Regions from separate parts of the Streptomyces spongiicola genome, predicted to be linked through region 3. Evidence: riboswitches for the same ligand, from Rfam matches in the RefSeq annotation. Region 3 holds a riboswitch; each other region holds the start of a gene.

Region 1 (9,632 bases), 2.4 Mb from region 3:
GCCGGCCGTCAGACCCGCGGCCATCCTGCGCTGGACGAGGAGGAAGAGGATCACGACGGGGACGGCCATCATCGTGGCACCGGCCATCATCGGCGCGTACTCGGTGCCGTGCTTGGTGGTGAAGTTGCCGAGCCAGACGGTGGCGGTCTGGTTCTGCTGGCTCATCAGCATCAGGGCGTACAGGTACTCGTTCCACGCCTGGATGAAGGCGTACACGGACGTGGCCACCATGCCCGGGGCGAGCAGCGGGAGGACCACCCGCACGAAGGCGCCGGTACGGGTGCAGCCGTCGACCATGGCCGCCTCCTCCAGCTCCTTCGGGATGTTGACGATGAACCCGCGCAGCGTCCACACCGTGAAGGGGAGGACGAAGGTGAGGTAGGTGATGATCAGACCGGTGAGCCTGTCGTACTGGCCGAGGTCGTTCAGGAGCAGGAACACCGGAATGATCATCGCGACCAGCGGGACCATCTGGACGGCCAGGATGCCGACGATCACGACCTTGCGGCCGCGGAAGGCGAAGCGCGATATCGCCAGCGCCGCCAGCATGCCGACCGTGATGCCGATGAGCACCACGACCAGCGAGACGGCGAGGCTGCGGCCGACCGGGCCCCAGAAGTCGGCGACCTCGAAGGCGCGGGCGAAGTTCTCCGGGGTGAACGTCCGGGGGAAGAAGAGCGGGTCCGGGTCGATCGCGTCCCTCGCGGGTTTGAGGGCCGTGTTGAGCATCCAGTAGACGGGGAAGCCCGCGGTGGCGAAGACCAGCAGGCCGAGCAGGTTCCAGCCGAGCCTGCCGCGTCCGGTCCCGCGGCGGCCGAGCGGGGCAACGTTCCCGGTCACGGCGTTCACCCGACTTCTCCGATCCTGAGCATCTGGCGCATGTAGACGGCGACCACGCCGAGCAGCAGCACGACCGTGACCAGGGCGATCGCCGAGCCGCCGCCGTAGTCGTTGACCACGAAGGCCTTGTCGTACGAGTAGGTCGTCAGCAGCTGGAACTCCGCCTCGGGATGTCCGTTCCGCATCACGAAGACCTGCGGGAAGACACCCATGTCCCAGATCACGGAGAGCGTGGTGAGCATCACGATGATCGGTTTGAGGACCGGCAGGGTGACGTAGCGGAACACGCCCCACGAGCCGGCGCCGTCGAGCCGGGCGGCCTCCTCGAGTTCCCTGGGCACCTGGGTGAGCCCCGCGCCGAGCGTGATGGCCACGAAGGGGACGGCGCCCCAGACCACGAGCAGCATGATGACGGCGAGGCCCTGCGGGCCGCCGGCGAACCAGTTGTGCCCGATCATGTCGACACCGGGGAGCCTGCTCAGCAGCCAGTTGAGCACTCCGTAGTCGGTGTCGAAAAGCCATTTGAAGATGGCGGTGGCGACGATGACGGGCATGCCCCAGCCGGCCACGAGCGCGATGTTGACCAGTACCTTCACCCAGCCGGACACCCGCTGCAGCAGCAGGGCCGTCAGCATGCCGAGCACCATGGTGAGGGTCACCGCGCCACCGGCGAAGAGGACGGTGCGGACGACGACGGCCCAGAACTCCCCGTCCCCGAGGATCCTGGTGAAGTTGGCGAGGCCGACCTGCTCGGGCTGCTGGAAGCCCCACAGCTGGGGCTGTTCGAACTTCTGGAAGGAGAGGGCCACCAGCCGGGTCAGCGGATAGCCGAGGACGAGCAGCAGCACCAGCAGGCAGGGAGCGAGCAGCGCCCACGGGATCGCGGCCCCGCCACCTGCGGGCCGGCGCCGCTGCCGGGCCGGCCGCCCCGCCGCACCGGTCCCGCCGGCGCCTCCGCCGGCCCCTTGACCGGCCCCTTGACCGGCGCCGCCACCCGTCCCTCCACCGGTCCCTTCACCGGTCCCTTCACCGGCGCCTCCGCCGGTCCCTCCACCGGTCCCTCCACCGGTCCCTTCACCGGTCCCCTGACCGGCGCCTCCACCGGTCCCTCCACCGGTCCCTTCACCGGTCCCCTGACCGGCGCCTCCACCGGTCCCTCCACCGGCTCCATGGGATGCCGGCGGCCGCGTCGGCGGCACCTTGGCAGTGGTCGTGTCTGCGGCACTCATCGGGCGCTCCCAGCCGTCCTTCTCCTGGTACGGGAGCAGGGCCCCGCCGTCGGTGACGGGGCCCTGCCGGAGGGTCACTTGGTGTTGATGACCTTGTCGATCGCCTCGTCGGCCGACTTCGCGGCCTCCTCGACCGACTTCTTCCCGGTCCCGATCTGCCGGAGCATGGTCTTCAGGGTCTGGGCCTTCTCCACCCGGCCCCAGCCCGGTGCCATCGGGACGAACCAGCTGGACTCGGCGGCGGTGGCCGGTACGGCCGTCTTCGGATCGCCCTTCAGGGCCGCCAGGTCCGTCTTGTTGTTGGGCAGGTTGCCCTTGGCGAGCAGGCCCTGCTGCCCGCGGGCGCCGGTGAAGGCGTTGATCCACTCAGCGGCGACGTCCTGCGCCTTCGACCTGACCGGGATGGCCAGGTCCGAACCGCCCAGGAACACGGGCATGTTGCCGCCGGACGGGCCGGGCATCACGAAGTTCTCGAGGTTGCCCCTGAGCTTGCCGGTCTTGTCGTTCCCGGGATCCTCGGCGGTCGCGCCCTCCCAGGCAGCGCCGAAGATCATGCCGGCGTTGCCCTGGCCGTACACGATGTGGCGGTCCGACTCGTCCTTGGTCTTGTCGGCCTTCATATAGGTGTCGAGCACCCTCTTGTACTCGTTCAGGCCCTTGAGGGACTCGGGCGAGGAGAGGGTGGCCCTCCACCGGCCGCCCTCCTGCTCGGCGATGGCGCCGCCCGCGTCGTAGACGAAGGACATCGCGGCGTACCAGTCCGGCGAGGGCTGGTACCAGGCGCTGAACCCGGGGCCCTTCTTCTTCTGGATCGCGTCCAGGGCGGCGGTCAGTTCCGCGTACGTCCCCGGCGGGGTCTCCACCCCGGCCTCGGCGGCGACGTCCTTGCGCCAGTTGCCTACGCGGCCGCCCGCGTAGTAGGGGACGCCGTAGGTCCGGCCCTCGTAGGTGACGGACTCCCGCAGGCCGTCGAGCCAGGCGTCGGACCGGTCGAAGCGCTTCGGGTCGACCTCGGCGAAGGCGCCCTTGACCATGTAGCCGAGCATCTCGGTGTTGCCCATCTCGACGACGTCGGGGGCCTTGTCGGTGGCGAGGACGGCGTCGAGCTTGGCGTTCTTGTCCGGCCAGCCGTAGTACTCGTGCCTGATCCTGAGGCCGGGGTGCTTTCCGGTGACCGCGTCGTCGGCCGCCTTCACCAGCTCGGGCCAGTTGTTCTGGGCGTCGACCGTCAGCCAGACGGTGAGTTCCCCGACGTCCGCCCCGGCCTCGTCCCCGCCGCCGGAACCGCACGCGGCGAGGCCGGCCATCATGCCCGCGACGCCGATCGCCGCGATGAGCTTGCGCTTCACGCCACCCTCCTCAGGGATGCTGCACCCCCCGTCCACCGCGAGGAACACGGAGTCGTACGCCGAGACCGCCCGTGGGGCCGGGACATGGCCCTAAATGGTTTAGACCAGTACCGCGAGCTTGGCCTAGACCTTTAGGGGTGTCAAGGGTGTATAAGAAGGGCTGTCGCGTCCGTTACCGGACCGACACCCGAGGGAGGGCGACGACCCGTGACCGGACCGTGCCACCATGTGAGCCGCAACCAACGGAGGAGCCGGTGACGGCAGCACCACACGAGTCGGGAAGGCAGGCCATGACCACGGACGGGTCAGGCACCGGGCCGGAGAACGGGACGGCGGCCCGGACCGCACGCGTACCCAAGTACTACCGCCTCAAAAGGCACCTGCTCGACATGACGGAGACCATGCCGCCCGGCACGCCCGTGCCCCCGGAGCGCACGCTCGCCGCCGAGTTCGACACCTCGCGCACCACCGTCCGCCAGGCGCTCCAGGAACTGGTCGTCGAGGGACGGCTGGAGCGCATCCAGGGCAAGGGCACGTTCGTCGCCAAGCCCAAGGTCTCCCAGGCGCTCCAACTGACCTCCTACACCGAGGACATGCTGGCCCAGGGCCTGGAACCCGCGTCGCAACTGCTGGACATCGGCTATGTGACGGCCGACGACACGCTCGCCGGGCTGCTGGACATCGCACCGGGCGGACGGGTGCTGCGCATCGAGCGCCTGCGGCTGGCCAGCGGCGAGCCGATGGCGATCGAGACCACGCACCTGTCCGCGAAGCGCTTCCCGGCGCTGCGCCGGTCCCTGGTGAAGTACACCTCCCTCTACACCGCGCTGGCCGAGGTGTACGACGTCCGTCCCGCCGAGGCCGAGGAGACCATCGAGACCTCCCTGGCCACCCCCCGCGAGGCGGGACTGCTCGGCACGGACGTCGGCCTGCCGATGCTGATGCTCTCCCGGCACTCGCGCGACGCCGGCGGCGAGCCCGTGGAGTGGGTCCGCTCGGTCTACCGGGGCGACCGCTACAAGTTCGTGGCCAGACTCCGGCGCCCCGGGACCTCCTGACGGCCCGCCGAGCCCGGGCTCGGCCCCTGCCGGAGTTCTGCCGGGGCCCTACCGGGCAGTTCAGCCAGAGCCCTGCCGGAGTTCTACCGGAGTTCTGTCGGAGTTGGTTCTGCCAGAGCCCTGCCGGAGTTCTGTCGGAGTTCAGCCGGAGCCCCCTCGGAGTTCTGTCGGAGTTCAGCCGGGGCCCCGCCGGGGGTCGTGGAGCAGTCCCGTGCCCGACGCCGCCCTCGCAGTCTTTGCCGTACCGAGATGCGAACCGGGGGTGACGCCCGAGGCGGCGGTCGCCTAGATTGCTCGCGCGTTACCGGCGATCACCAGGGGATCAGGGGACGGGAGCCACACCATGGCCGAGCCTGCACCATCCAGCACATCCCGGCGGAGCATGACTCCGCGGGCCATCGCAGTATGGGCACTCGTCGCGCTGGTGGGCGCGGTCGGCTGGAGCTTACTCGCCCTCTCGCGGGGCGAGGAGGTCTCCGCCGCCTGGATGCTGGCGGCCGCGCTCGGCTCGTACGCCATCGCCTACCGGTTCTACGCGCGCTTCATCCAGTACCGCGTCCTCCGGGCCGACAGGACCCGCGCCACCCCCGCGGAGCGGCTCGACAACGGTGTCGACTTCCACCCGACCGACCGGCGGGTGCTGTTCGGCCACCACTTCGCGGCCATCGCGGGAGCGGGCCCGCTGGTGGGCCCGATCCTCGCCGCCCAGATGGGCTATCTGCCGGGCACCATCTGGATCATCGTCGGAGTGATCTTCGCCGGTGCCGTTCAGGACATGGTCACCCTGTTCTTCTCCACCCGCCGGGACGGCCGCTCGCTCGGCCAGATGGCACGGGACGAGATAGGCCCCGTCGGCGGCGTCGCCGCCCTGATCGCCGTCTTCGCGATCATGATCATTCTGCTGGCGGTGCTGGCACTCGTGATCGTCAACGCCCTGGCGCACTCCCCCTGGGGTGTCTTCTCCATCGGCATGACGATCCCGATCGCCCTGTTCATGGGCGTCTACCTGCGGATCCTGCGGCCGGGCAGGGTCAGCGAGGTGTCCGTCATCGGCGTCGCGCTGCTGCTGCTCGCGATCATCGCGGGCGGCTGGGTCGCGGACTCCTCGCTCGCGGCGTTCTTCACCCTGGAGCCGGGCACCCTGGTCGTCTGGATGATGGCCTACGGGTTCCTGGCCTCCGTGCTCCCGGTCTGGCTGCTGCTGGCCCCGCGCGACTACCTCTCGACCTTCATGAAGGTCGGCACCATCGTGCTGCTGGCCCTGGGCGTCGTCATCGCGATGCCGACGCTGAAGATGCCGGCCGTCACCGAGTTCGCCGGCAACGGCCAGGGGCCGGTCTTCGCGGGCTCGCTGTTCCCGTTCGTCTTCATCACCATCGCGTGCGGCGCGCTCTCCGGATTCCACTCCCTGGTCTCCTCGGGCACCACCCCGAAGATGATCCAGAAGGAGACCCAGATCCGGATGATCGGCTACGGGGCCATGCTGACCGAGTCGTTCGTCGCGGTCATGGCGATGATCTGCGCCTGCATCCTCGACCCCGGTCTCTACTTCGCGATCAACTCCCCGTCCGGCGCCATCGGGACGACGGTCGAGTCCGCCTCCCGGGCGGTCGCCGACCTCGGCTTCACCGTCACCCCCGAGCAACTCACCCAGGCCGCCGGGGACGTCGAGGAGGCGAGCCTGCTCTCCCGCACCGGCGGTGCGCCGACCTTCGCGCTCGGCATGTCGGAGATCTTCTCCGCGGTCGTCGGCGGCGCCGGGATGAAGGCGTTCTGGTACCACTTCGCGATCATGTTCGAGGCGCTCTTCATCCTCACCACGCTCGACGCCGGCACCCGCGTGGGGCGGTTCATGCTGCAGGACTCGCTCGGCAACGTCTACCAGCCGATGAAGCGCATCAGCTGGAAGCCCGGCGTCTGGTTCGCCAGCGCGGTCGTCGTCGGCGGCTGGGGCTACTTCCTCTGGGTCGGCGTACACGACCCGCTCGGGGGCATCAACCAGCTCTTCCCGCTCTTCGGCATCGCCAACCAGCTCCTCGCGGCCGTCGCCCTCGCGGTCTGCACCACGCTGCTGGTGAAGTCCGGACGCCTCAAGTGGGCGTGGGTCACGGCCGTCCCGCTCGCCTGGGACGCCACGGTCACCCTCACCGCGAGCTGGCAGAAGGTCTTCTCCGGCGACCCGAAGGTGGGCTTCTTCTCCCAGCGCGAGAAGTACCGGGCGGGCATCGACTCCGGCGAGGTGCTGGCCCCGGCCAAGTCGATGGACGACATGCACACCATCGTCACCAACTCGACCGTCGACGGTGTGCTCTCGGCACTGTTCGCCCTCCTCATCGTGGTGGTCCTGGCGGACGCCGCCCGGGTCTGCTTCCGGGCGATCAGCAGGCCGGAGACCGTCCGGCTCGCCGAGGTCCCGTACGTCGAGTCGAAGCTCGTCGCACCCGCCGGACTGTTCGCCACGAAGGAGGAGAAGGCGGAACTCGCGGCGGTCGGCGCCGGCGCCGGCGCCCCGGACCGGGAGGCCGCCGGAAGCGGCAGGACGTGAGCACCGTGGCGCGCATGACGGGTGGGGCGGGCAGGGCGGGACGGGACGGGCGGGTACGGCGGGTATGACAGGACGGGTGGGGCGCGCATGACGGGTACGGCGGGACGGGCGGGTACGGCGGGCAGGGCGGGTACGGCGGGTACGGCGGGCAGGGCGGGTGCGGCGGTGGTGCGCGGCGTACGGCGCGCGGTGCGCTGGGTCCGCTGGTACGTGCGCGAGGTCTCGGGCGAGTCGGTGTACGACCGCTATGTGGCCCACACCCGGGCGCACGACCCCGACGCGGAGGTGATGTCCCGCCGCGAGTTCGAACGCCGCCGCACGGACGAACGGGAGGCCGACCCCCGCAAGGGATTCCGCTGCTGCTGAGCACCCGGTCCGGCCGGCCGTCCACGGGCCTCCGCGCCTCCCCCGGGGAGGGCCGGAGGCCCGTCCGCGTGCCCCTTCCCCGCACGGGACGGAGGCGGGAGACCCGTGCCCGGGCTGCCGCCCCCGCTCAGCCACGCCTGAAGCTCTGAGCGGGTCACGACACAAGATGTGGGGGGTACCTCAACTCACCCCCCCTACATGTATGCTCATCCTCGCTGTCGACGCAGGGGAATCCGGTGGGAATCCGGAACTGTCCCGCAACGGTGTACCGGTGTGCGCTGGTCCGAGACCAGGACCCGCACGCCCGGGTGAGTCCGAGAACCTGCCGGCGGTGCGCCCGGACCGTCCGGCCCGGGTGCCCAGACGTCCGGGCCTCGCGGAACAGGCCGGTGGACGCGGTCCGCCCTGCCCGGGTGTGCGTCCGTGCCCCTGCCCCGCCGGCCCCCAGCCGAGCGAGGGAGAGCACCCCGTGACCATCGCGCCGCCCGATCCTGCTTCAGCGCAGCTCGCCGACGGACCAGGCACCGCGCTTCTGCGGACCCTGACCGAACTCACCTCCGACCTGCCCGACACCGACCCCGGCCGGGTGGCCGGGGCCGCCCTCCGGGGCCGTCACGCGGGATCGGACGAGGCCGAACTGCGCGAACTGGCCACGGAGGCGGCCGCCGGCCTGATCTCCGAGGACCCGGCGTACTCCCGGCTCGCGGCACGACTGCTCACCCTCGCCATCGCCGAAGAGGCGGCCGGCCAGGGCGCCTCCGCGTTCTCCGGCTCGATCGCCGTCGGCCACCGCGAGGGGCTGATCGCGGACCGCACGGCCGTCTTCGTCCAGACGCACGCCCGGCGCCTCGACGCGCTGGTCGACCCGGGCGCCGACGACCGCTTCGGGTACTTCGGCCTGCGCACCCTCTACAGCCGCTATCTGCTCCGGCACCCGATCACCCGCAAGGTCGTCGAGACCCCGCAGTACTTCATGCTGCGCGTCGCCTGCGGTCTCGCCGAGGACGACACCCCGCGCGCGCTGGAGGAAGTGGCCTCCCTCTACGGGCTGATGAGCCGCCTCGACTACCTGCCGTCCTCCCCCACCCTCTTCAACTCCGGCACCCGGCACCCCCAGATGTCGTCCTGCTACCTGCTGGACTCCCCGCTCGACGAGCTGGACTCCATCTACCAGCGCTACCACCAGGTGGCGCGGCTCTCGAAGCACGCCGGCGGCATCGGCCTGTCGTACTCCCGGATCCGCTCCCGCGGTTCGCTCATCCGGGGCACCAACGGCCACTCCAACGGAATCGTGCCGTTCCTGCGCACACTGGACTCGTCGGTGGCCGCCGTCAACCAGGGCGGCCGGCGCAAGGGCGCGGCGTGCGTGTACCTGGAGACCTGGCACGCGGACATCGAGGAGTTCCTGGAGCTGCGCGACAACACGGGCGAGGAGGCGCGCCGCACGCACAACCTCAACCTGGCGCACTGGATCCCCGACGAGTTCATGCGCCGGGTGAACGCCGACAGCGACTGGTCGCTGTTCTCCCCCGCCGACGTACCGGAACTCGCCGACCTCTGGGGCGACGACTTCGACGCCGCGTACCGCAGGGCGGAGGCCGCCGGGCTCGCCCGCCGCACCATCCCCGCCCGCGAGCTGTACGGGCGCATGATGCGCACCCTCGCACAGACCGGCAACGGCTGGATGACCTTCAAGGACGCGTCCAACCGCACGGCCAACCAGACCGCGGAGCCCGGGACCGTCGTCCACTCCTCCAACCTGTGCACCGAGATCATCGAGGTGACCGACGACGGCGAGACCGCCGTCTGCAACCTCGGCTCGGTGAACCTCGGCGCGTTCGTCGTGCGGGACGCCGCCGACGGCGAGGAGGTGATCGACTGGGCGCGGCTGGACGACACCGTCCGCACCGCCGTGACCTTCCTCGACCGGGTCGTCGACATCAACTACTACCCGACCGAGCAGGCCGGCCGCTCCAACGCCAGGTGGCGCCCGGTGGGCCTCGGCGCGATGGGCCTCCAGGACGTCTTCTTCAAGCTGCGCCTGCCCTTCGACTCCGCCGCGGCGAAGGCCCTGTCCACGCGCATCGCCGAGCGGATCATGCTGGCCGCCTACGAGGCGTCCTGCGACCTGGCCGAGCGCCACGGTCCGCTCCCGGCCTGGGAGCGGACCCGCACCGCCCGGGGTGTGCTGCACCCCGACCACTACGACGCGCGTTTCGCCTGGCCCGAGCGCTGGGCCGCGCTG
Region 2 (9,632 bases), 1.6 Mb from region 3:
GGCGACCTTGAGCGCGACGACCTTGCGCACTCCCTCGGGCTTGTCCGCCTCCAGCGCGGCGAGCTGCTCCCTGGTGCCGGCGGCGACGATCTGCCCGGCGCCGTTGACGTTCGCGGCGGTCAGGCCCAGCTTCTCCAGGTGCGCGGCGCTCACCTCGGGGTCGCCCCCGAGCAGGGCCGACATGCCGGTCTCCGTGACGGCGGCGGCCTCGGCCATCGCCAGACCGCGGGTGCGCACGAGACGCAGCGCCGCGGTGGGCCGGAGGACGCCCGCGAACACGGCGGCCGTGATCTCGCCGACGCTGTGGCCGGCTACGGCGTCCGGGACCGCGTCACCGAGCGCGGAGGCGGACAGCAGTCCGGCCGCGACGAGCAGCGGCTGCGCCACGGCCGTGTCCCGGATCTCGTCCGCGTCGGCCTTGGTGCCGTAGTGGGCGAGGTCCAGGCCGATGGCGTCGGACCAGGCCGCGATGCGGTCGGAGGCGCCGGGGAGTTCGAGCCAGGGGGTCAGGAAGCCGGGCGCCTGAGCGCCTTGGCCGGGAGCGACGAGTACGAGCACCCTCACACTCTCTCTTGTCGATGGTCCCGCCCGCCCGTGGGGACAGGGACCAAGAACCGTCAGGGGAATTGTTGGTGTCCGACAAAATCCTAGGGTTGCTGATCACCGTCTACCAGACGCCCGAGGATGAGCGCGATCCGCAGGGTGAACGCGGAGCGGACATCGGAGGGTGACCAGCCGGTGACGTCAGTCACACGTCGAAGCCGGTAGCGGACGGTATTGGGGTGCACGAACAGCATCCGTGCCGCTCCCTCCAGACTGCTTGCCTGCTCCAGATACACACTCAGGGTCTCCAGAAGGGCCGAGCCCGCCTCCTCCAGCGGTCTGTAGATCTCCTCCACCAGTTGGTCCCGCGCGGACGGATCACCCGCGATCGCGCGCTCCGGAAGGAGATCATCCGCCAGTACCGGGCGGGGCGCGTCCTGCCACGCGGAGGAGGCCTTCAGCCCGGCCGCCGCGGCCTGTGCCGACCTCGTCGCCGCCAGCAGGTCCGCGACGACGGGACCCGCGACCACCGGGCCGGCCGCGTACGGGCCGATCAGGGCCTTCGCCACCTGCAGCGGGTTGTCGCTGCCGCCCGCGATCACGACCAGCCGGTCGCCGAGCACCCCGGTCAGCACCTGGAGCTTGGCGTGCCGGGCGGCGCGCCGGATCGCGTCCACCGTCAGCTCGCTGTCGCCGTCGGGCGCGGTGCCGAGCACCACGCACACGTGCTCCGGAGCGTTCCAGCCGAGCGCCGCCGCGCGGCTGACGGCCCCCTCGTCGGCCTCGCCCGAGAGCACGGCGTTCACCACGAGCGACTCCAGCCGGGCGTCCCAGGCGCCCCGGGCCTCCGCGGCCTGCGCGTACACCTGGGCGGTCGCGAAGGCGATCTCCCGCGCGTACACCAGCAGCGCCTCGCGCAGCACGGACTCGTCGCCCGGGGCGGCGACCTCCTCGATGGCGGACTCCATGACCTCGATGGTCGTCCGCACCATCTCCACGGTCTGGCGCAGGGTGATCGCACGGGTCAGTTCGCGGGGGGCCGTGCCGAACACGTCGGTGGAGATCGCCTGCGGGGTCTCGGGGTGCCGGAACCACTCGGTGAACGCGGCGATTCCGGCCTGGGCGACCAGGCCGATCCACGACCGGTTCTCCGGGGGCATCGCCCGGTACCACGGCAGCGTCTCGTCCATGCGCGCGATGGCGTTCGCGGCGAGGCGCCCGGACGACTGCTGCAGGCGCTTCAGGGTCGCGGAGTGCGGATGGGCGGCGTTCGGGGGCAGAGCCGGTTCGGGATGGGGCACGGGGACAAGAGTGCCTTATCCGGGCGCCGCGGCGGAGACGCGGGTCCGGGAGGGCCGCGGATCCGGCGGGAGGCCGCCCGCCCGACGGCTCCACCGGGCGGGCGCGACCGGACGGGCCGCAGCCGGGAGGCACCGGGAGGCATCGGGCCGCAGCCGCGAGGCAGCGGGAGGCATCGGGCCGCAGCCGGGAGGCGCCTGGACGGGTCGGGGAGGACCTGGGGTGGCTCGGGGAGGACCTGGGGTGGCTCGGGGAGGCACCTGGGCGGGTCGGGGCGGCGCCTGGACGGGTCGGGGCGGCACCGCCGCCGGGCACGGGGACGCGGACCGCCCGGTCCGGCGTCTACGGTGGAGGCGTGATGTCGATACGGCGCGCCGGCGAGCGCTACCGCGGAGGGGACGCGTCCGCCGGGATCGAGTCCCTGCACGCCTTCTCGTTCGGTCGCTTCTACGACCCGGACAACCTGCGCTTCGGCGCGGTCATCGCCTGCAACGAGGAGCGCCTCGCCCCCGGCGCCGGTTTCGACGAGCACCCGCACAGCCACACCGAGATCGTGACATGGGTGGTGGACGGCGAGTTGACCCACCGGGACTCCGCGGGCCATGCCACCGTCGTGCGGCACGGTGACGTGCAGCGGCTCAGCTCGGCGGGCGGGGTGCGGCACGTCGAGCGCAACGACGCCGACGCACCGCTCACGTTCGTGCAGATGTGGCTCGCGCCGAAGGACCCGGGCGGCGAGCCTTCGTACGAGATCGTCCGCGGTATCGCCGACGCGGCGCCCTACGCCCTCCCGGAGGCCGGGGCGGTGCTGCACGTGCGCCGCCTCGCCGGCGGCGAGCGGACCGCCGTGCCGGACGCCCCCTTCGTCTACGTCCATGTCGTCCGCGGCGTCGTCAGGATCGGCGGTGAGGCCCTGGGCCCCGGGGACGCCGCCCGGGTCACGGACGCCTCCGGCCTCGAACTCGCCGCGGCCGCGCCCGCGGAGGTGCTGGTGTGGGAGCTGTCCCGCTGACCGGTGCGGCCGATGCCCGGGGCCGCGCCGGCGGGCGCCGCGGCCCGCCGCGGGCGGGGTGGGCCGCCGGGCGTCCGCGTGGAAGCGGGCGGACGGCGGTCACCGGAGGACCGGAGGCGACCCCGCGCGGCGCCGCGGCCTCGATCGCGGGACCGGCCTCAGCGGCGCAGTTCGGCGAGGACCGCGTCGGTGAACGGCGGCCATGCCCCGACCGCCCAGGGCCCGAAGGCGCGGTCGGTCAGCGCCACACAGGCGGCGCCGGCCTCCGGGTCGATCCACAGGAACGTGCCGGACTGGCCGAAGTGGCCGAAGGTGCGGGGCGAGGACGCCGCGCCGGTCCAGTGCGGGGACTTGCCGTCCCGGATCTCGAAGCCGAGTCCCCAGTCGTTCGGCTTCTGGTGGCCGTACCCGGGCAGGACGCCGGGCAGGCCGGGATGCACGACCGACATCGCCTCCAGCACGGTCCCGGCGTCGAGCAGCCGCGGTGCCTGCACCTCGGCCGCGAAGCGCACGAGGTCGTCGACCGTGGAGACGCCGTCCTTCGCGGGCGATCCGTCGAGCGACGTCGACGCCATGCCCAGCGGCTCCAGCACGCCCTGGCGCAGGTACTCGGCGAACGGGATGCCGGTGGCCTTCGCGATGTGGTCGCCGAGCACCTCGAAACCGGCGTTGGAGTACAGCCGGCGGGTCCCGGGAGGCGCGGCGACCCGGTGCTCGTCGAAGGCGAGCCCGCTGGTGTGCGCGAGCAGGTGCCGCACGGTGCAGCCGTCGGGCCCGGCCGGCTCGTCCAGCTCCACCGCGCCCTCCTCGAAGGCGACGAGCGCGGCGTAGGCCGCGAGCGGCTTGGTGACCGAGGCCAGCGGGAAGCGGTGCCCCGTCGGGCCGTGGGCACCGGCGACGGTGCCGTCCGCGCGCACGACGGCGGCGGCCGCGGTGGGGACGGGCCAGTTCTCGATCAACGCCAGGCTCTGCATGGTCACGAGGGTAACCAGCCGCCGCCCGGGGCGTAACCGCCGGGTTCCCGCTTGCCTGGAGTGCACTCGAACCTTCTAGCGTGGAGGCATGACGGTGCTGGAGACCCCAACCGCGACGGGCGAAGGACGCGTATCGGCGCCACCCGCCCACCCCCGGCCCGACGGGCAGGACCAGTACACCATCGGCGAGGTCGCCGACTGGACCGGCCTGAGCGCGCACACGCTGCGCTGGTACGAGCGGATCGGCCTGACGCCGCACATCGACCGCTCGCACACCGGGCAGCGGCGCTTCAGCAACCGCGACCTGGACTGGCTGGCCTTCGTCGGCAAGCTCCGGCGTACCGGTATGCCGGTGGCGGACATGGTCCGCTACGCCGAGCTGGCGCGCGAGGGGGACCACACCCGGGAGCAGCGGCGGGAGCTGCTGGAGTCGACCAGGCGCGACGTCCGCGCACGGATCGCCGAACTCCAGGGCACGCTCGCCGTGCTGGACTACAAGATCGATTTCTATGCGGGCGCCCGGCGGGCGCCGGAGAGGGCCTGAGCCCCGATGACGGAGAGCATGATCGAAAAGGTACGGCTCGGTACGGACGGCCCCGAGGTCGGAGTGCAGGGGCTCGGCTGCATGGGCATGAGCGAGTTCTACGGCGACACCGACGAGGCCGCGGCACGCGACACCCTGGAGGCGGCGCTGGAGGCGGGTGTCACCCTTCTCGACACGGCCGACATGTACGGGAACGGCGCCAACGAGGAGTTCCTCAGGCCCTTCCTGGCGGCGCACCGGGGCGAGATCACCCTCGCCACGAAGTTCTCCGTCGTCCGGGACGCCGGCGACGCGTCCTTCCGGGGCATCAGCAACGACCCCGCCTACATCCGCGAGGCGGCCGAGGCGAGCCTCCGCCGGCTCGGCGTGGACGCGATCGACCTCTACTACATGCACCGTCGCGACCCCGCGGTGCCGCTGGCCGAATCCGTCGGCGCGATGGCCGAGTTGGTGCGGGCCGGCAAGGTCCGCCACCTCGGCCTCAGCGAGGTGACCGGCGCTGAACTGCGCGAGGCGCACGCCGTCCACCCCATCGCCGCACTCCAGTCGGAGTGGTCCCTGTTCAGCCGCTCCGCCGAGCGGAGCGCGGTGGGCGCCGCCGCGGCGCTGGGGGTGGCGCTGGTGCCGTACTCGCCACTCGGCCGCGGCTTCCTCACCGGCTCGTTCGCGGACGCGGCAGAGCTTCCCGGGGACGACTTCCGGCGCTACCAGCCGCGTTTCACCGGCGACGCCGCCGCGGCGAACGCGGCGCTGCTGGAGCCCGTCCGCAAGATCGCCGCCGCGCACGGTGCGACGCCCGCGCAGATAGCCCTCGCCTGGGTCCAGCGGCGGGCCGAGGTCCACGGTCTGCCGGTCGTCCCCATCCCGGGCACCCGCAGCCGCGGGCGTCTGGAGGAGAACGTCGCGGCCACGCGGATCACGCTCACACGGGACGAGCTGGCGCTGCTGGAGCCGATCGCGGAGCGGGTGGTGGGAGACAGGTACCCGGACATGTCCTCGACGTCGGACTCCCGCGAGTAGCACGCTCACGGGGCCCGGCGGCGGACCGCGCGCCCCCTGGCGGGGATCACCGGCTCCGGTGGGTCCCGTGCCCGGATCGCCTGCTCCGGCGGGGCGTTGGGCCGGGCGGGGCGCCCGCGGCCGGGTGGGGGGCACTCGGCCGGGGGAGGCCGAGAGGACGGCGAGGGGTGCCGGGAGTGCCGCGGGGATGCCGCGGGGACGCCCGGACACCCCGGGCCCGGGTCACCCCGGGCCCGGGACACCCTGGGCCCCGGAGCGCGGCGCCCCTACCGCCCGACTCGGCTCCCCACGCCAGGTCAACCGGGTGGCCGTCGCGCCGGTCCCGCTTCTCGCGGAGGATACGCGCGTGACCTTCCCGTGACCCTTCGCTTCATGGGCGTGTAACACGCCCGCCCGCTTCGTCACCGCGGCGAAACACCGTGCGGCATCGGCGGAAACCCCGGCGCGCCAACCTCGTGCCCCATAACGGGCCGACTTCCCGGGCGGCCGTGCCGGATCACCGGCGCGCGGATGCCGCGGCCAGCGCGCCCGCGGCGACCGCGGCGCCGGCGCACACCGCGGTGTGCAGTGCGCCCCAGCCGCGGTGGTCGTGCCAGAGTCCCCGTTCGACCGCGGCGGCCGCCCGGCCGAAGACCGCGACCGGGTGCCCGCGGCGTGGATCGCCGAGGAGCAGGTCGCCGGCCAGTCCGGCGGCGGCGCCGTACGCGAACGTGATGTCCGGGCGCGGCGGAGCCGGCCCTCCTGCTTCGGCAGGCATGTTCGTCCTCACTCAGGGTCCGCGCCCTGGCTCGACGTGACCGGCGGCGAGGAGTTCCTGGCTCCGGGGTGCTCCCTGGTGCTCCGCGAGGGGGAGCGCACCCGTGACAGTGGCGGGACCGCGCCGGATTCGCGCCGGCTTCCTCTTCTGCCGCCGTAAGTGGCCCCGGAAGTCCACCACGGGCCCCGAACGCCCGTCAACTCGCCCTTGACCTGCGACGGGACGGGGCGCACCGCCCCGGGGCGCGGGTGCGGGGCGCGTACACGGGTGGGGCCGGGCACACGGGTGGGGCCGGGTACACCCGGTGGGTGTGCCCGGCCCCGGTGGGAGGTCGTGCCGCGGCGTCAGACCACGATCAGGTAGATCCCGAAGGCCACCGCCGCCGCGCAGAGCGCGAAGCAGGCGTACGCGCCCGTGCGGGCGAGGCCGGCCGAGCCTCCCCGAGCGGCCGCGGCCTCCTGCTTGGAGAGGCCCGCGATGCCCAGGGTGAACAGGCCCACCAGGGCGACGGTCACGACGAGGCTCACGCCGAAGACGGAGCCCAGAGCTGCCCAGTCGATCTTCATGTCGTTCTTTCCTTACACCGTGGCGGCGGGCGCCGGAGCGGACTCGGAGGACTGGGCCGGGAAGGCGGCCTTCAGCGCCCCGGGCTCGGTCGCCGCGATCCCGGCGGCGGCGTTCGGGGTTCCGGCGGCGTTCGGGGTCTCGGCGGTGTTGGGGGTTCCGGCGGCGTCCGGCGTCTCTGACCCGGGCCCGGCCACCTGGGTCGCGGCGGCGCCGGCCGGGGGCGGGGAGACGGCCGCGATGGCGGTGGTGACGACGCCCGCGGGCGCGATCTCGTCGTCCGTGACGTTGGTGTGGTCGACCGGCTTGCGGCGCGAGATCACCCAGATGGCCCCGGAGCCCGCGACGAGCAGCACGGCCACGGCGGCGATGCCCCAGGCGCCCTGCTTGGTCAGGAACTCCGCGGCCGCGGCGACCAGGCCGGCGGCGGGCAGGGTGAGGCCCCAGGCGACGAACATCCTGGTGGCGGTGGACCAGCGGACCACACCGCCCTTGCGGCCGAGGCCCGCGCCCATCACGGCACCCGAGCAGGACTGGGTGGTGGAGAGCGAGAAGCCGAGGTTCGAGGAGGCCAGGATGACCGTCGCGGCGCTGGTCTGCGCGGCGAAGCCCTGCTGCGGCTGGAGGTCGGTCAGCCCCTTGCCCATGGTGCGGATGATGCGCCAGCCGCCGAGGTAGGTGCCGAGCGCGATCGCGACGCCGGCGGAGACGATGACCCACATCGGGGGGTTCGAGCCGGGCGCGAGGACGCCCCCGGTGACCAGGGCCAGAGTGATGACGCCCATGGTCTTCTGCGCGTCGTTGGTGCCGTGGGCGAGGGACACCAGGCCGGCGGAGGCGATCTGCCCGGCGCGGTAGCCCTTGGAGGTGGACCGGTCCTCGGTGGTGCCGCCGATCCGGTACGTCAGCCTGGTGGCGACGAGGGCCGCGAGACCGGCGACGAGCGGGGCCGCGACGGCCGGGATCAGGACCTTGGTGACGATCGTGCCGCCGTTGACGGCCGAGAACCCGGCGGACATCACGGCCGCGCCGATGAGACCGCCGAAGAGGGCGTGGGAGGAACTGGACGGGAGGCCCAGCAGCCAGGTCAGCAGGTTCCAGAGGATCGCGCCGACGAGAGCGGCGAAGATCACTTCTGGGCGGATGCCCTCCTCGTTGATGATGCCGCCCGAGATCGTCTTGGCGACCTCGACGGAGAGGAACGCGCCGACCAGGTTCAGCACGGCGGACATCGCCACTGCCGCCTTCGGTCTCATCGCACCCGTCGAGATGGTCGTCGCCATGGCGTTGGCGGTGTCGTGGAAGCCGTTCGTGAAATCGAACACGAGTGCTGTCACGACGACAATCGCGAGCAGCAGGGTGATGTGCTCCATGAACCGGGTACCCAGGCAATCGTTCGGATGGTAGTGGCGCGGGTGAACGTAGGGTCGCAGAGTGAACGGAAGGTGAACTGGGATGGGCTGCGGAGTGTCTCCAAGTGGGTTGCGGTCCCTCCGCTTGTGTTCGCGGCGGCACCCCGGAGCCCCCGGGGCGGGTGTGCGCCCCATGCGATCGCCCCGAACTGCGGGCCTGTAGCGCTCTCCGGCGGCCCTGCGGTGACCGCCACATGATCCGGCGGCGTCGCGCGGATGAACGGCGGAAGAGATTCTGGTCACTACGGACCCCGCGGCGAGTTCCGGCCGGTCGGCCGGCCCGCGGCGCCCGTGCCCGCGGGCTCGTGCCAGCGGCGCCCGTGTCCGCGGCGCCCGTGTTCTCGTGCGACATCGCTGGGATGCTGATGGCCCGCGGTGCCCGTGTCCGCGGCGCTCGTGCCAGCGGCGCCCGTGGTGGCGGTGCCCGCCGTGCCCGCGACGGCGGCGCATCCCGTTCCTCCGGTTCCCCCGGTTCCCGCGGTTCCCGCATGCGGTCTGGGCCCGCGGCTCCCGCGGTGCCGGGATGCGGTCCGGGCCCGCCGCCTCCCGCCGTGCCTGCCGTGCCTGCCGTGCCCGCACGAGGTCTGGGCCCGCGGTTCCCGCGGCGGCCCCGGCACAGCCCCCGCCGCCGCTCCCGGCGGCCCCGGCACAGCCCCCGCCGCCGCTCCCGGCGGCCCCGGCTGACAAAATCGCCCACATGACCGAACCGGAGCAGGAAGCGATATCCCGGGCCTGGTCGGACCTCGTGGCCACGGCCCGCAGAACCGTCGCGGACGGCCTCGTCGTCGGGACCTCGGGCAACGTCTCCGTACGCGTCCCCACCGGCGCCGGCGACATCGTGCTGGTCACCCCCACCGGGGTGCACTACGACCGGCTCACCGCCGCGGACGCCGTCGGCGTCCGGCTCGACGGCCGGCAGGTCCTCGGCGAACTCACGCCCACCAGCGAACTTCCGATGCACCTCGCCGTCCACCGCGCCACCGACGCGGTGGCCGTCGTCCACACCCACGCCGTGCACGCCACCGCCGTCTCCACCCTGGTCGGCGAACTGCCGCCGATCCACTACATGACGGCGGCCCTCGGCGGCCCCGTCCGCGTCGCCCCCTACGCCCTGTACGGGACCGACGAACTGGCCGGCAACCTGCTCCGCGCCCTGGAGGACCGCACCGGCGCCCTGCTGCGCAACCACGGGACGATCACCTACGGAGCCTCGCTCGACCAGGCATTCGACCGCACCGCCCAGTTGGAGTGGATGTGCCGTCTGTGGCTCACCGCCCGCTCCGTCCCCGGGCACACCCCCGCCCTGCTCACCGAACCGCAGGTCCGCGAGGCCGCCGAGAAGCTCCGCGGCTACGGCCGGCACCGCTGACGTCACTCCCGCCGCCCGGCCCACTGGCACCCCGGCACGGACCTCACCACACTGGAACGGTGCGCCCGGCAACAGCGACGGCAGTGGCCGTCACCACCCTCATCGGCCTCGGCGCGGCCGCGTTCGCCGCCGGCCGGT
Region 3 (9,632 bases):
TGGAAGATCGCCGTCGAGAACTACCTGGAGTGCTACCACTGCCCGGTCGCGCACCCGGGCCTCGCCGACGTACTCGACGTCAGCCCCGACGCGTACGAGTTGGAGGTGCGGCCCACCTTCGCCACCCACCACGGCATCGTGCGGGACATCCCCCGGGAGGCCGGCTACCCCGTCCAGGGCCCCGTCGTCGAGGGCCAGTACCACCTCGTCTGGCCGAGCCTGAAGGTCAACGTCAACCCCGGGCAGCCGAACCTCTCCTTCGGCCCGGTGTACCCGGCGGGCCCGGAACGCACCACCGGATACCTCGACTACTTCTTCGGCGACGACGTCGACGAGGCGTGGATCAAGGCTATGCTCGCCTTCGACGACCAGGTGGGGGCCGAGGACACCGACCTGGTGGAGTCCGTACAGCGCGGGGCCTCGTCCGGCGGGGTGGAGCGCGGCCGGCTCCTCCTCGGTTCGGAGCACACCATCTCGGCGTTCCAGCGCTTCGTGCTGGGCCGACTTCGGGAGGACTGAGAGATCAGCGAGTCACGTGATGCGGGATCGCGGACCCTCTCCCGGGGGCTCGCGATTCTGCGGCTCTTCGACGACGCACATCCGGAACTCACCCAGAGCGAGATAGCGGAGGCCCTCGACCTGCCCCTGCCGACCGTGCACCGGCTGTGCGCGACCCTCGTCGCCGAGGGCTTCCTGGCGCGCCCCGCGGGCACCCGCAGATTGCGGCTGGGCCCGCAGGTGGCCCGGATGGTCGGGCCGCTGATCGAGGGCATGGGCATGTCCGAGGCGGCGCGCGCGATCCTGCGCAGACTGGCGGAGGACACCGGGGAGACCGCGAACCTGGCCACCCTGGTCGGAAACGAGGTCGTCTACCTCGACTCCGCGCCCGGCCGCCATCTGCTCAGCCCGCGGGCCGAGCCGGGGCTGCGGGTGCCCGCGCACTGCACCGCGCTCGGCAAGTGCCTGCTCGCCCAACTGCCGGACGAGGAGGTGCTGCGACTCGTCGGGAAGGGGCCCTACGAGCGGCTGACGGATGCCACCCACACCACCTGGACCCAGCTGTCCAAGGCCCTGGACGAGGTCCGCGACGACGGCCTCTCCCGCTCGCTCGAGGAGTACGAGGTGGGGCTGGTCTCCTTCGCGGTGGCCCTGCCCGCGGCACCGGACGGCACCCTCTTCGGCATCAGCGTCTCGCTGCCGACGTCCCGGGCGGGACAGCGGCGCGAGATCGAACAGCGACTGCGCACGGCCACCGCGGTCCTGCGCCGCCGCTGACGCCCCGGCCGGCCCTGACACCCCGGGCCCGGGTGACCGCAACGGTCCCTGACACCCCGGGTCCGGGTGACCGCAACGGTCCCTGACGCCCCGGGTCCGGGTGACCGCAACGGTCCCTGACGCCCCGGGTCCGGGTGACCGCAACGGTCCCTGACACCGGGTCGGCGGCGGTCCGTTGCGGTCGTGGTCGCGGTCGCGGTCGTGGTCGCGCCGCCGCCCCGGTCGGCCCGGACCGTTGAGGTCACCCGGGCCGGGGCACGATGCCCGCCGCGCGGTAGTCGTACCCGTCCTGGCTGAAGCCGGGGGCTTCCCACCGGAGATCCACCGGCTGTCCCGGTGACAGCGTGCGGAAACCCGCCATCTCGATGCGGGAGTAGTGGCCCCGGCAGCCGCCGGGCGTCTCGCGGGAGTCGAGGACGCCCCACCCCTCTCGTCGCGCCACTCGCGGACCGTCGCGATCACCATGGGGGTACCCTACGGGCCCGGTGGGTGGCTGCCGCGTGCGGCGGGACGCCGCAGCACCGGCCTGCTTCCCTCCGGTGGGCTGCCGGCACCGACCGCACACTGCCGCGGCGGGCACCGGGCGTCGTCGTCCCGGTCCCGGTCCCGGTGTAGTCCCGGTTCCGGGCACCGGCGCGTACCGCTTCCCGACGCCGTTCCCCCGCAACGGCCCGCCGGAACCCGCCGATGCGGCCCACCGCCTCGCGACCACGGACGGGTCGCCTGTCCAGGGTGCGTGCGAGCCCTCGGCGCCGCGCGCTGCCTCTGTGCGCGGGCCGGGTGCGGCAGTTGCCCCCGGCCGGTGGACCGCGGGCGTATGACATGACGTGGTCTTCTGCCATGATGTCCGTGAAAAGGCGACGGCGGAACGAGGAAGCCGGTGTGAATCCGGCGCGGTCCCGCCACTGTGATCGGCGAGCGGATCCCGAACAGACCACTGCCCGTGTGCGGGTGGGAAGGCCGGGACGAGCACTGACCCGAGAGCCAGGAGACTCACGCGGTCGCCTCCTCGACACGACTGGGGCGGATCTCCCCGGAGAGGAGGGCTTGTCGTGATGCCCGTGGAGGTTTCCCGCGGCGGTTCGGTGCCGTGCCGGGTGGTGGTGTGCCGGGACTGCTGCTGCGGCAGCTCCAAGGTGACCGGCGTCGACCACCGTGAGCAGACCGCGCGTCTCGCTAAGGACGCCCCGGTCCGGATCACCGGCTGTCTCGACGTGTGCGATCAGGCGAACGTGATCGTGGTGCAGCCTTCGTCCGAGGGACGCGCCGCCGGCGGCCGGCCGGTCTGGTTCGGACTCGTCAACGACCCGGCCGCGACCGAGGACGTCGCCGCCTGGGTGCGGGCAGGCGGCCCCGGTGTCGCCGCGCTCACGGACATCCTCGACCTCTACGCCTTCACCCTGCCCCGGCGTGCCCGTTCAGCGCCGCTCCGCGACGCGGGCTGACCGGGCGACGCGGGCCGACCAGGCGACCCGACCTTGAGGCCGGCCCCCGGCATCGCGCGCCCGGGGGACCTCCGCCCTTCCTCAACGGGTCGGCCGGTCCACCCGGGTGAACCCGCCAACCCGGGTCGCCTCGCCTGCCCGGGTCGGCCGGTCTCCCCTGATGGGCGGGTCTGCCCGGGTCGGCCGGTCTCCCCGAATCCGCCCGCCTGACCGGTTCCGTGCTGCCTCCCGCACCCCGTCCCGCCCCGCCCCGTCCCGCCCCGCCCCGTCCCGTCTACCCGAATCCGGCCACGCTCCGGACCACCGTCCGGACCGTGCCATGGTGAGAGGACCCACACCATGCGCAAGCGTCCCGTATCCCTGCTGACGGCCATGGCCGCCGCGGCCCTGCTGGTATCCGGCTGTGGCGGGAGCGCCACCCGGGACGACGCCGCCCAGGCCGCCGGCCCCGCCGCCGAGGGCTTCCCCGTGACCGTCGCCAACTGCGGTGTGAAGACGACCTACCAGCGGCCTCCGCAGCGCGCGGTGTCGTTGAACCAGCATGCGACCGAGGTCCTGCTGGCACTGGGACTGGAGAAGTCGATGGTGGGCACGGCATACCTCGACGACAGGATCCTCCCCGAGTACCAGGAGGCGTATGACGGCATCGAGGTCATCGCGGAGCAGTACCCGTCCTTCGAGGCGCTGCTGGCGGCGGAACCGGACCTCGCCTACGGCGGCTTCGCCAGCACCTTCGACGAGAAGGAGGGCCGTGGCCGCGCCGCCCTGTCCAAGGCCGGGATCAACTCCTACCTCAACATCGAGGAGTGCCCGACCGGGCCCGTGACGATGGCCGCGATGGACCGGGAGATCCGGAACGTGGCCAGGATCTTCGGTGTGCCGGATCGGGCCGAGCAGCAGCTGAGGAAGCTCCATGGCACGCTGGAGGCGGTGGAGGACAAGCTCGCCGGGGCCAAGCCGGTGGAGGTCTTCGTCTACGACAGTGGCGACAAGACCGCCTTCACCGCGGGCGGGGCGGGCGTCGGCAACGAGATGATCAAGCGGGCCGGTGGAGTGAACCTCTTCGCCGACCTGGACAAGGCGTTCGGCGACGTGTCGTTCGAGCAGGTGGCCGAGCGCATGCCCGAGGTCGTCGTCATCTACGACTACGGTGACCAGACGGTCGAGGACAAGAAGAGGTTCCTGCTGGCGAACCCGGCACTCAAGGACGTACCCGCCATCAAGAACCGGCGGTTCGCGGTACTCCCGCTGTCGTCCACGGTCCTGGGGGTCCGGGTACCCTCCGGCGTCGAGTCCCTGGCCCGCCAGATCCACCCGGAACGCTTCAAGTGACCCGCCCGACCGACCCGACCGACCCGACCGGCGCCGCCGGTGCGACGGGCGCGGCCGTTGCGACGGGCGCGGCCGTTGCGACGGGCGTGACCGGGGTGACGGGCGTGACCGGGGTGACGGGCGTGACCGGGGTGACGGGCGTGACCGGGGTGACCGGGGTGACCGGCGCGGGCGACCCGGCCCGGGCGGACGGCGTGACCGACCCGACCGGCGCGGCCGTTGCGGCCGAGGTGACCGCTACTGCCGATGTAACTGATGCGACTTCTGTGGCCGTGGCGGCCAGGGCCGCAAAAGTGACCAGAGCCTCGGGAGCGAGGGAAGCCTCGGGAGTGACGGAAGCCTCGGGAGTGACGGAAGCCGTGGGAGCCACCGCAGCCGTCGACGCGGCCCCAGCCGTCGACGCGGCCGAGCGGACGAAAGCCGCAGCCACCGGCAGGCCGGGCGCCCGGACGGCGCCCGGGGCGGCGGCCCCTGTCCCGGGCCGCCCCGGGGTCCCCTACCCGCTGGTGCTGGCGCTGCTGGGCGCGCTCGTCGTGGTCTCGGCCACGTTCGGGATCGCGACCGGGTCCATCAGCGTCCCCGCCGACCAGGTCTGGGGCATCCTGCTGCACCGGGTGCATCCGGCGCCGGCCGACCCGACCTGGACACCGGTCCGCGAGACGATCGTCATCGACGTCCGCCTCCCCCGCGTACTGCTGGCCGGCGTCGTCGGAGCGGGCCTGGCGGTGTCCGGGATGGCCCTGCAGGCGCTGGTGCGCAATCCCCTCGCGGACCCGATGCTGCTCGGGGTCTCGTCGGGGGCCTCGGTCGGTGCGGTGCTGGTCGTCGTCTTCAACCTCACCCTGTTCGGCGCGTTCTCCCTACCGGTGGCGGCGTTCCTCGGCGCACTCGCCGCCCTGGTCGCCGTCTACCTCCTCGCCCGGTCCGGCGGCCGGATGACCACCGTCCGGCTCGTGCTGGCGGGCGTGGCGACAGCCGAGGTGCTGTCCGCACTGGCGAGCTTCCTGATCGTCACCTCCGACGACCCGCACAAGACGCAGTCGGCGTTGCGCTGGATGCTCGGCGGACTGGCCGGCACCACCTGGACGGTGCTGTGGATCCCCGTCGGCGCCGTCCTGCTCGGTACGGCCGTCCTGCTCGGCGTGTGCCGTCCGCTCAACCTCCTGCTCGCGGGTGAGGAGGCCGCCGTGGCGCTCGGACTGGACGTGCACCGCTTCCGCGCCGCCCTGTTCACGCTCGTCGCCCTCATGATCGGCACCATCGTCGCGGTCAGCGGCCAGATCGGCTTCGTCGGCCTGATCATGCCGCACGTCGTACGGCTGCTCGTCGGCGCCGACCACCGCCGCGCCCTCCCCACCGCCGCACTGCTCGGCGCAGCGTTCCTCATCGCCGCCGATCTCGCCGCACGCACCGCCATGAGCCCCGAGGAGATCCCCGTGGGCATCCTCACCGCCCTGGTCGGCGGCCCCTTCTTCCTGTGGCTGATGCGACGGAGGACGACATGACGCAGACCACCGCGGCTGCGGCCGTGTTCACGGCGATGGCGCCCGGCACGCTCGCCGTGGAGGACGTCTCGGTCGTCGTGGGCGGACGGGCGCTGGTGGACCGGGCGTCGCTGCGGGTGGCCCCAGGCGAGGTGGTGGGGCTGGTCGGCCCCAACGGCGCAGGGAAGTCGACCCTGTTGCGTACGGTCTACCGGGCCCTGCGCCCCACTTCGGGAAGGGTGCTGCTGGACGACGAGGACGTCCGGCGGATGCCCGGCAGGAGCCTGGCGCGCCGACTCGCGGCGGTCCTCCAGGAGTCCGCGGGCGACTTCGACCTCTCGGTGTACGACGTCGTGGCCATGGGCCGCACCCCGCACAAGCGGCCCTTCGACGGAGACGACGCCGACGATCGCGCCGTCATCACCGCCGCGCTGGACGTACTCGGCGCAGCCGATCTCGCCCACACCCCCTTCACCCGGCTGTCGGGAGGCGAGAAGCAGCGGGTGCTCATCGCCCGTGCGCTCGCCCAGCGCGCGGGAACCATGGTGCTGGACGAACCGACCAACCACCTCGATCCACGCCACCAACTCGACACCCTGCACCTGGTCCGCCGGCTGGGAGTGACGGCCGTCGTCGCACTCCACGACCTCAACCTGGCCGCCGCCTTCTGCGACCGGATCTGTGTGATGGACGGCGGCCGCGTCGTGACCACCGGGACCCCCGCCGACGTCCTCACCCCCGAACTGCTCGCCGACGTCTACCGCGTCGACGCCGAGGTGACCGGGCACCCCCGGACCGGCGTCCCGCACGTCACCCTGCTGACCGGCGGCCCACGGGGGAGGGGTGCTTCGGCGGTCTGACCCGTCCGGTGGCGGTTGTGTCGCCGAGCCGTGGACCGCCGCCGGGACCGGGACCGGTGCCACCGGGACCGGTGCCACCGGGACCGGTGCCGCCGGGACCGCCGCCACCGGGACCGCGACCGGTGCCGCCGGGACCGCCCCGGAATCGGATCGGAAGCGGTTGGCGGGTACCTGCGGAAGCGACCGGGATGGTCTCGTGGACCGCGATGAGGCCGGGCACAGCGGCGCGTGGTCCGGACGGCGGGGAGCCCGCGAAGGGGGAGCTGGGGAGAGATGCGGAGCAGCCCGCCGTCCCGGGGAACACGTCCGAGCCCTGGCCCGGCCTCGCCTTCGCCGTCAGTCCGCCGCGCGCGAGCCGGGTACGAGGTCCTGGAAGCGCTGCTCCACCGGGGTCAGGTCGGTCCTGGCCAGGTCCTGGGGCCGGATGACGACCCGGAGTTCGGGGGTCAGGGCGGGAAGCCGGGCGCAGGCGTCGATGAACGAATCCACGATCAGGGCGACCAGCTGGCCCCGGTCCAGATCCGTGACACGGGCCAGCCCGGAACCGATCAGGGGGATGGCGACGGGCTTGAACAGGCCGTGAACCGCCACCGAGGCCCACAGGTTCTCCAGGCCCAGCCGCAGATCACGGTCGCTGGATCTGGCCACCAGGTCGTTGCCGAGCTGCGAGTAGGCGATGGCGAACACCCGCCGTCCGTCGACCGGCACCGCCACGGTGGTACCGACCGGGTAGCGTACCCGCCGGCCCAGCGGCTTGGACCGGGCGGTCTCGGTGCCCACCGCCTTCGTCTTGCGCAGCCCCGCCCGAAGCTTGTCGTCCAGCAGGCGGCGCCGTCCTGCGAACAGGCGGTCGACGAGCTGGCTCTGCACGCTCTCGCGACTGATCACGAGATCCTCGGCGGTCTCGGTGTCGAAGGTGTCGGAGAACCCGACCACCAGGTTGCAGTCCTCCTGGTCGAACAGGTCGCCGCGCAACAGCACCACATCGGTCCGCTGACCCGGCAACGGCACCCGGTGCCTGAGCAGTTCGTCGCCGTGCCGGGCGCGGAGCTGGGCACGGAGCGCGTCGAGCACACGGGCCGCCTCCGCGTCGTCGGGGTGTTCGTAGGCGATCAGCTCGGCGATCGGGAGTGCGAGCTCCGGGCGCCCCAGGTCCATCTGCGCACGCACCAGTTCGCGCCGGGCCGACTCCTGGAGGCCGGTCAGGCGGCGCACGAAGGACACCGCGAACCCCTCGCCGCTCACCTCGGCCAGCGGCCTGCCGCGCACCAGGGACAGTGCCTCGGCCAGCCGGTGCGCGGCGGTTGCCGGCGGGGCGAGCAGGGCGTCGCCGACTATCGCGGTGAACCGCGAGCTGTCCAGCTCCTCGGGCCGCAGCACCAGGCGGTAGGCGGTCTCCGGACCCTGCACGGTGACCTGCTGCTCGGTACGCAGGATGCTCGTTCCGGCAGCGTCCCGCCCGGGTGCCAGGGCCCGCCGCAGCTCCAGTACCCGTTTCTGGACCTCGTTGCGGTTGCGCTGGTCCAGATGGCGGGGCTCGTCCGCGAGCCCCCATACGTCGCGCCGCAGTTGCCGCACCGGCACTGCCTCGCCCTCGGCCGCCACCAGCCGGAGCAGCAGCCGTATGGTCAGCGGTGTCAGCCGGATCGGAATCCGGTCGACTTCGAGCTGGACCGGACCCAGGATCTTCACTCGGACACGCGCTTCCGCACCGGCCATCCCCGTCGCCCCCCGGTGGTTGTGCATCACTCTGCGTCATGCACTGGTGACCGGAAGATTAGCATCAGGTCGTGGGACAACCGTGAGTTCGGGTGATTCCGGTGGTCCGGACCCGAGGGATCCGGTAAGGTCCCCCGACTCATCCCGGCCGCGACCGGTGCCGCGCCTCCGCCCGCGTCCGCGACGCCGGCCGACTCGCCCCCGCCCCCGTCTGCGCCCCCGTCTGCGTCTGCGCCCCCGCCCTCGTCTGCCTCTGTCTCTGCGTCTGTCCCTGCGTCTGCGTCTGCGTCTGCGTCTGCCGCGTGGCACGCGGCGCGCCCGCCAGGTCTTCGTACGCGACACGATGGTGGCGTTCGGCGGGCTGTCCGCCGTACTACAGGTCGTGGGTCCGTTCGTGCCGCACATCGGTTCCGGCGCGGTCGTCGGGCTGTCGGTGGGGGCGTGCCTGGGCTGGGGACTGATGCGGGCCCGTCCGGCGGCCCGGGTGCAGCAGGAGTTCCGGCGGCCGGACATGGCGGTGGTCGTCGAGGCGGGCGACCTCTTCGACCAGCCGGCCCATCTCGTCGTCGGGTTCAGCGACACCTTCGACACCCTCTCGGCCGGCGGCCGGGTCATCCACGACGAGAGCCTGCAAGCCCAACTGCTGGACCGCGGATACGGCGGTGACGTGCCCCGGCTGGACGCGGAGCTGAGCGCGGCGCTCGCCCCGGTCGAGCCCGTGGCGCGCGAGGAGCGGGCGGACAAGCCGCTCGGGAAGCTCGACCGCTACCCGATCGGCACGGTGGCGGTGCTGGGCTCTCGACCGCGGCTGGTGTTCGGTGTGGCCTACAGCCGGATCGGCAACGACTATGTGGCGGCCTCCGGCGTGGAGGACCTGTGGCGGGGCCTCGGCGGGCTGTGGGACGCGCTGGGCGCGCATGCGCAACTGGACCGGGTGGCCATGCCGCTGGTCGGCTCCGGGCTGGCGCGTCTGGGCTATCTCGACCGGGACAGCCTGCTCCGGCTGATCCTGGTGTCGTTCGTGGCCCGCTCCCGGGAGAGCGCGATCTGCCGTGAACTGCGCGTGGTGATACGGCCTGAGGACCTGGAGAGAATCGACATGCGCGAGCTGGCCGCGTTCCTGGACGCCCTGGCGTCGGACCCGGAACGGTAGCGTACGGGCGGCATGCGGACGGCATGCGGACGGAACGGTGGCGTACGCGCGGCGCACGCGCAGGACGGTGGCATACGCGCGGCGCACGCGCGGAACGGTGGCGTACGGGCGGCATGCGGACGGCGTACGAGTGGCGCGGATGCGTCCCTCGGGCGGTGTGCGAGGGGGCGGAACCCGGCGTCCCGCCCCTCCCGTCGTCCGTCAGGCCAGTCGGTGGTAGGCCGCCAGGTTCGTGAAGTGTGAGATGTCGCGCCAGTCCGGCCGGGTGTCGTCGAGGTCGCACTGGGCGCCCTTGAGGCGTTCGACGATCTTCGAGATGGCGGCCTCGGAGCCGTCGAAGTGGACCACGTTGCGGCCGGCGAGG

Evidence for each region. A riboswitch is a leader RNA that binds a small molecule or an ion and turns the genes downstream of it on or off. The one in region 3 is predicted to bind cobalamin.
Region 1: linked by a shared signal. The riboswitch ahead of DDQ41_RS23140 (ribonucleoside-diphosphate reductase subunit alpha) and the one ahead of DDQ41_RS12690 (hypothetical protein) in region 3 are both predicted to bind cobalamin.
Region 2: linked by a shared signal. The riboswitch ahead of DDQ41_RS05695 (cobalamin biosynthesis protein) and the one ahead of DDQ41_RS12690 (hypothetical protein) in region 3 are both predicted to bind cobalamin.

What each region holds. Positions count from the first base shown of each region.
Region 1 is NZ_CP029254.1:5,268,405-5,278,036, reverse strand. Features, by position in the region: gene DDQ41_RS23175 (carbohydrate ABC transporter permease) at 1-840, opposite strand, end outside; gene DDQ41_RS23170 (carbohydrate ABC transporter permease) at 846-1,721, opposite strand; gene DDQ41_RS23160 (extracellular solute-binding protein) at 2,144-3,418, opposite strand; gene DDQ41_RS23155 (GntR family transcriptional regulator) at 3,709-4,476, shown strand; gene DDQ41_RS23150 (carbon starvation CstA family protein) at 4,820-7,021, shown strand; gene DDQ41_RS23145 (YbdD/YjiX family protein) at 7,190-7,387, shown strand; cobalamin riboswitch at 7,584-7,731, shown strand; gene DDQ41_RS23140 (ribonucleoside-diphosphate reductase subunit alpha) at 7,857-9,632, shown strand, end outside.
Region 2 is NZ_CP029254.1:1,313,472-1,323,103, reverse strand. Features, by position in the region: gene DDQ41_RS05730 (ACP S-malonyltransferase) at 1-558, opposite strand, end outside; gene DDQ41_RS05725 (PucR family transcriptional regulator) at 648-1,844, opposite strand; gene DDQ41_RS05715 (pirin family protein) at 2,201-2,854, shown strand; gene DDQ41_RS05710 (serine hydrolase domain-containing protein) at 3,013-3,828, opposite strand; gene DDQ41_RS05705 (MerR family transcriptional regulator) at 3,917-4,372, shown strand; gene DDQ41_RS05700 (aldo/keto reductase) at 4,379-5,392, shown strand; partial or broken gene DDQ41_RS05695 (cobalamin biosynthesis protein) at 5,895-6,149, opposite strand; cobalamin riboswitch at 6,181-6,342, opposite strand; gene DDQ41_RS05690 (hypothetical protein) at 6,494-6,715, opposite strand; gene DDQ41_RS05685 (inorganic phosphate transporter) at 6,728-8,086, opposite strand; gene DDQ41_RS05680 (class II aldolase/adducin family protein) at 8,823-9,494, shown strand; gene DDQ41_RS05675 (alpha/beta hydrolase) at 9,554-9,632, shown strand, end outside.
Region 3 is NZ_CP029254.1:2,903,320-2,912,951, reverse strand. Features, by position in the region: gene DDQ41_RS12705 (aromatic ring-hydroxylating oxygenase subunit alpha) at 1-519, shown strand, start outside; gene DDQ41_RS12700 (IclR family transcriptional regulator) at 523-1,275, shown strand; partial or broken gene DDQ41_RS12695 (cold shock domain-containing protein) at 1,517-1,740, opposite strand; cobalamin riboswitch at 2,092-2,290, shown strand; gene DDQ41_RS12690 (hypothetical protein) at 2,331-2,720, shown strand; gene DDQ41_RS12685 (ABC transporter substrate-binding protein) at 3,060-4,052, shown strand; gene DDQ41_RS12675 (FecCD family ABC transporter permease) at 4,556-5,557, shown strand; gene DDQ41_RS12670 (ABC transporter ATP-binding protein) at 5,593-6,396, shown strand; gene DDQ41_RS12665 (macro domain-containing protein) at 6,733-8,088, opposite strand; gene DDQ41_RS12655 (macro domain-containing protein) at 8,498-9,268, shown strand; gene DDQ41_RS12650 (TIR domain-containing protein) at 9,470-9,632, opposite strand, start outside.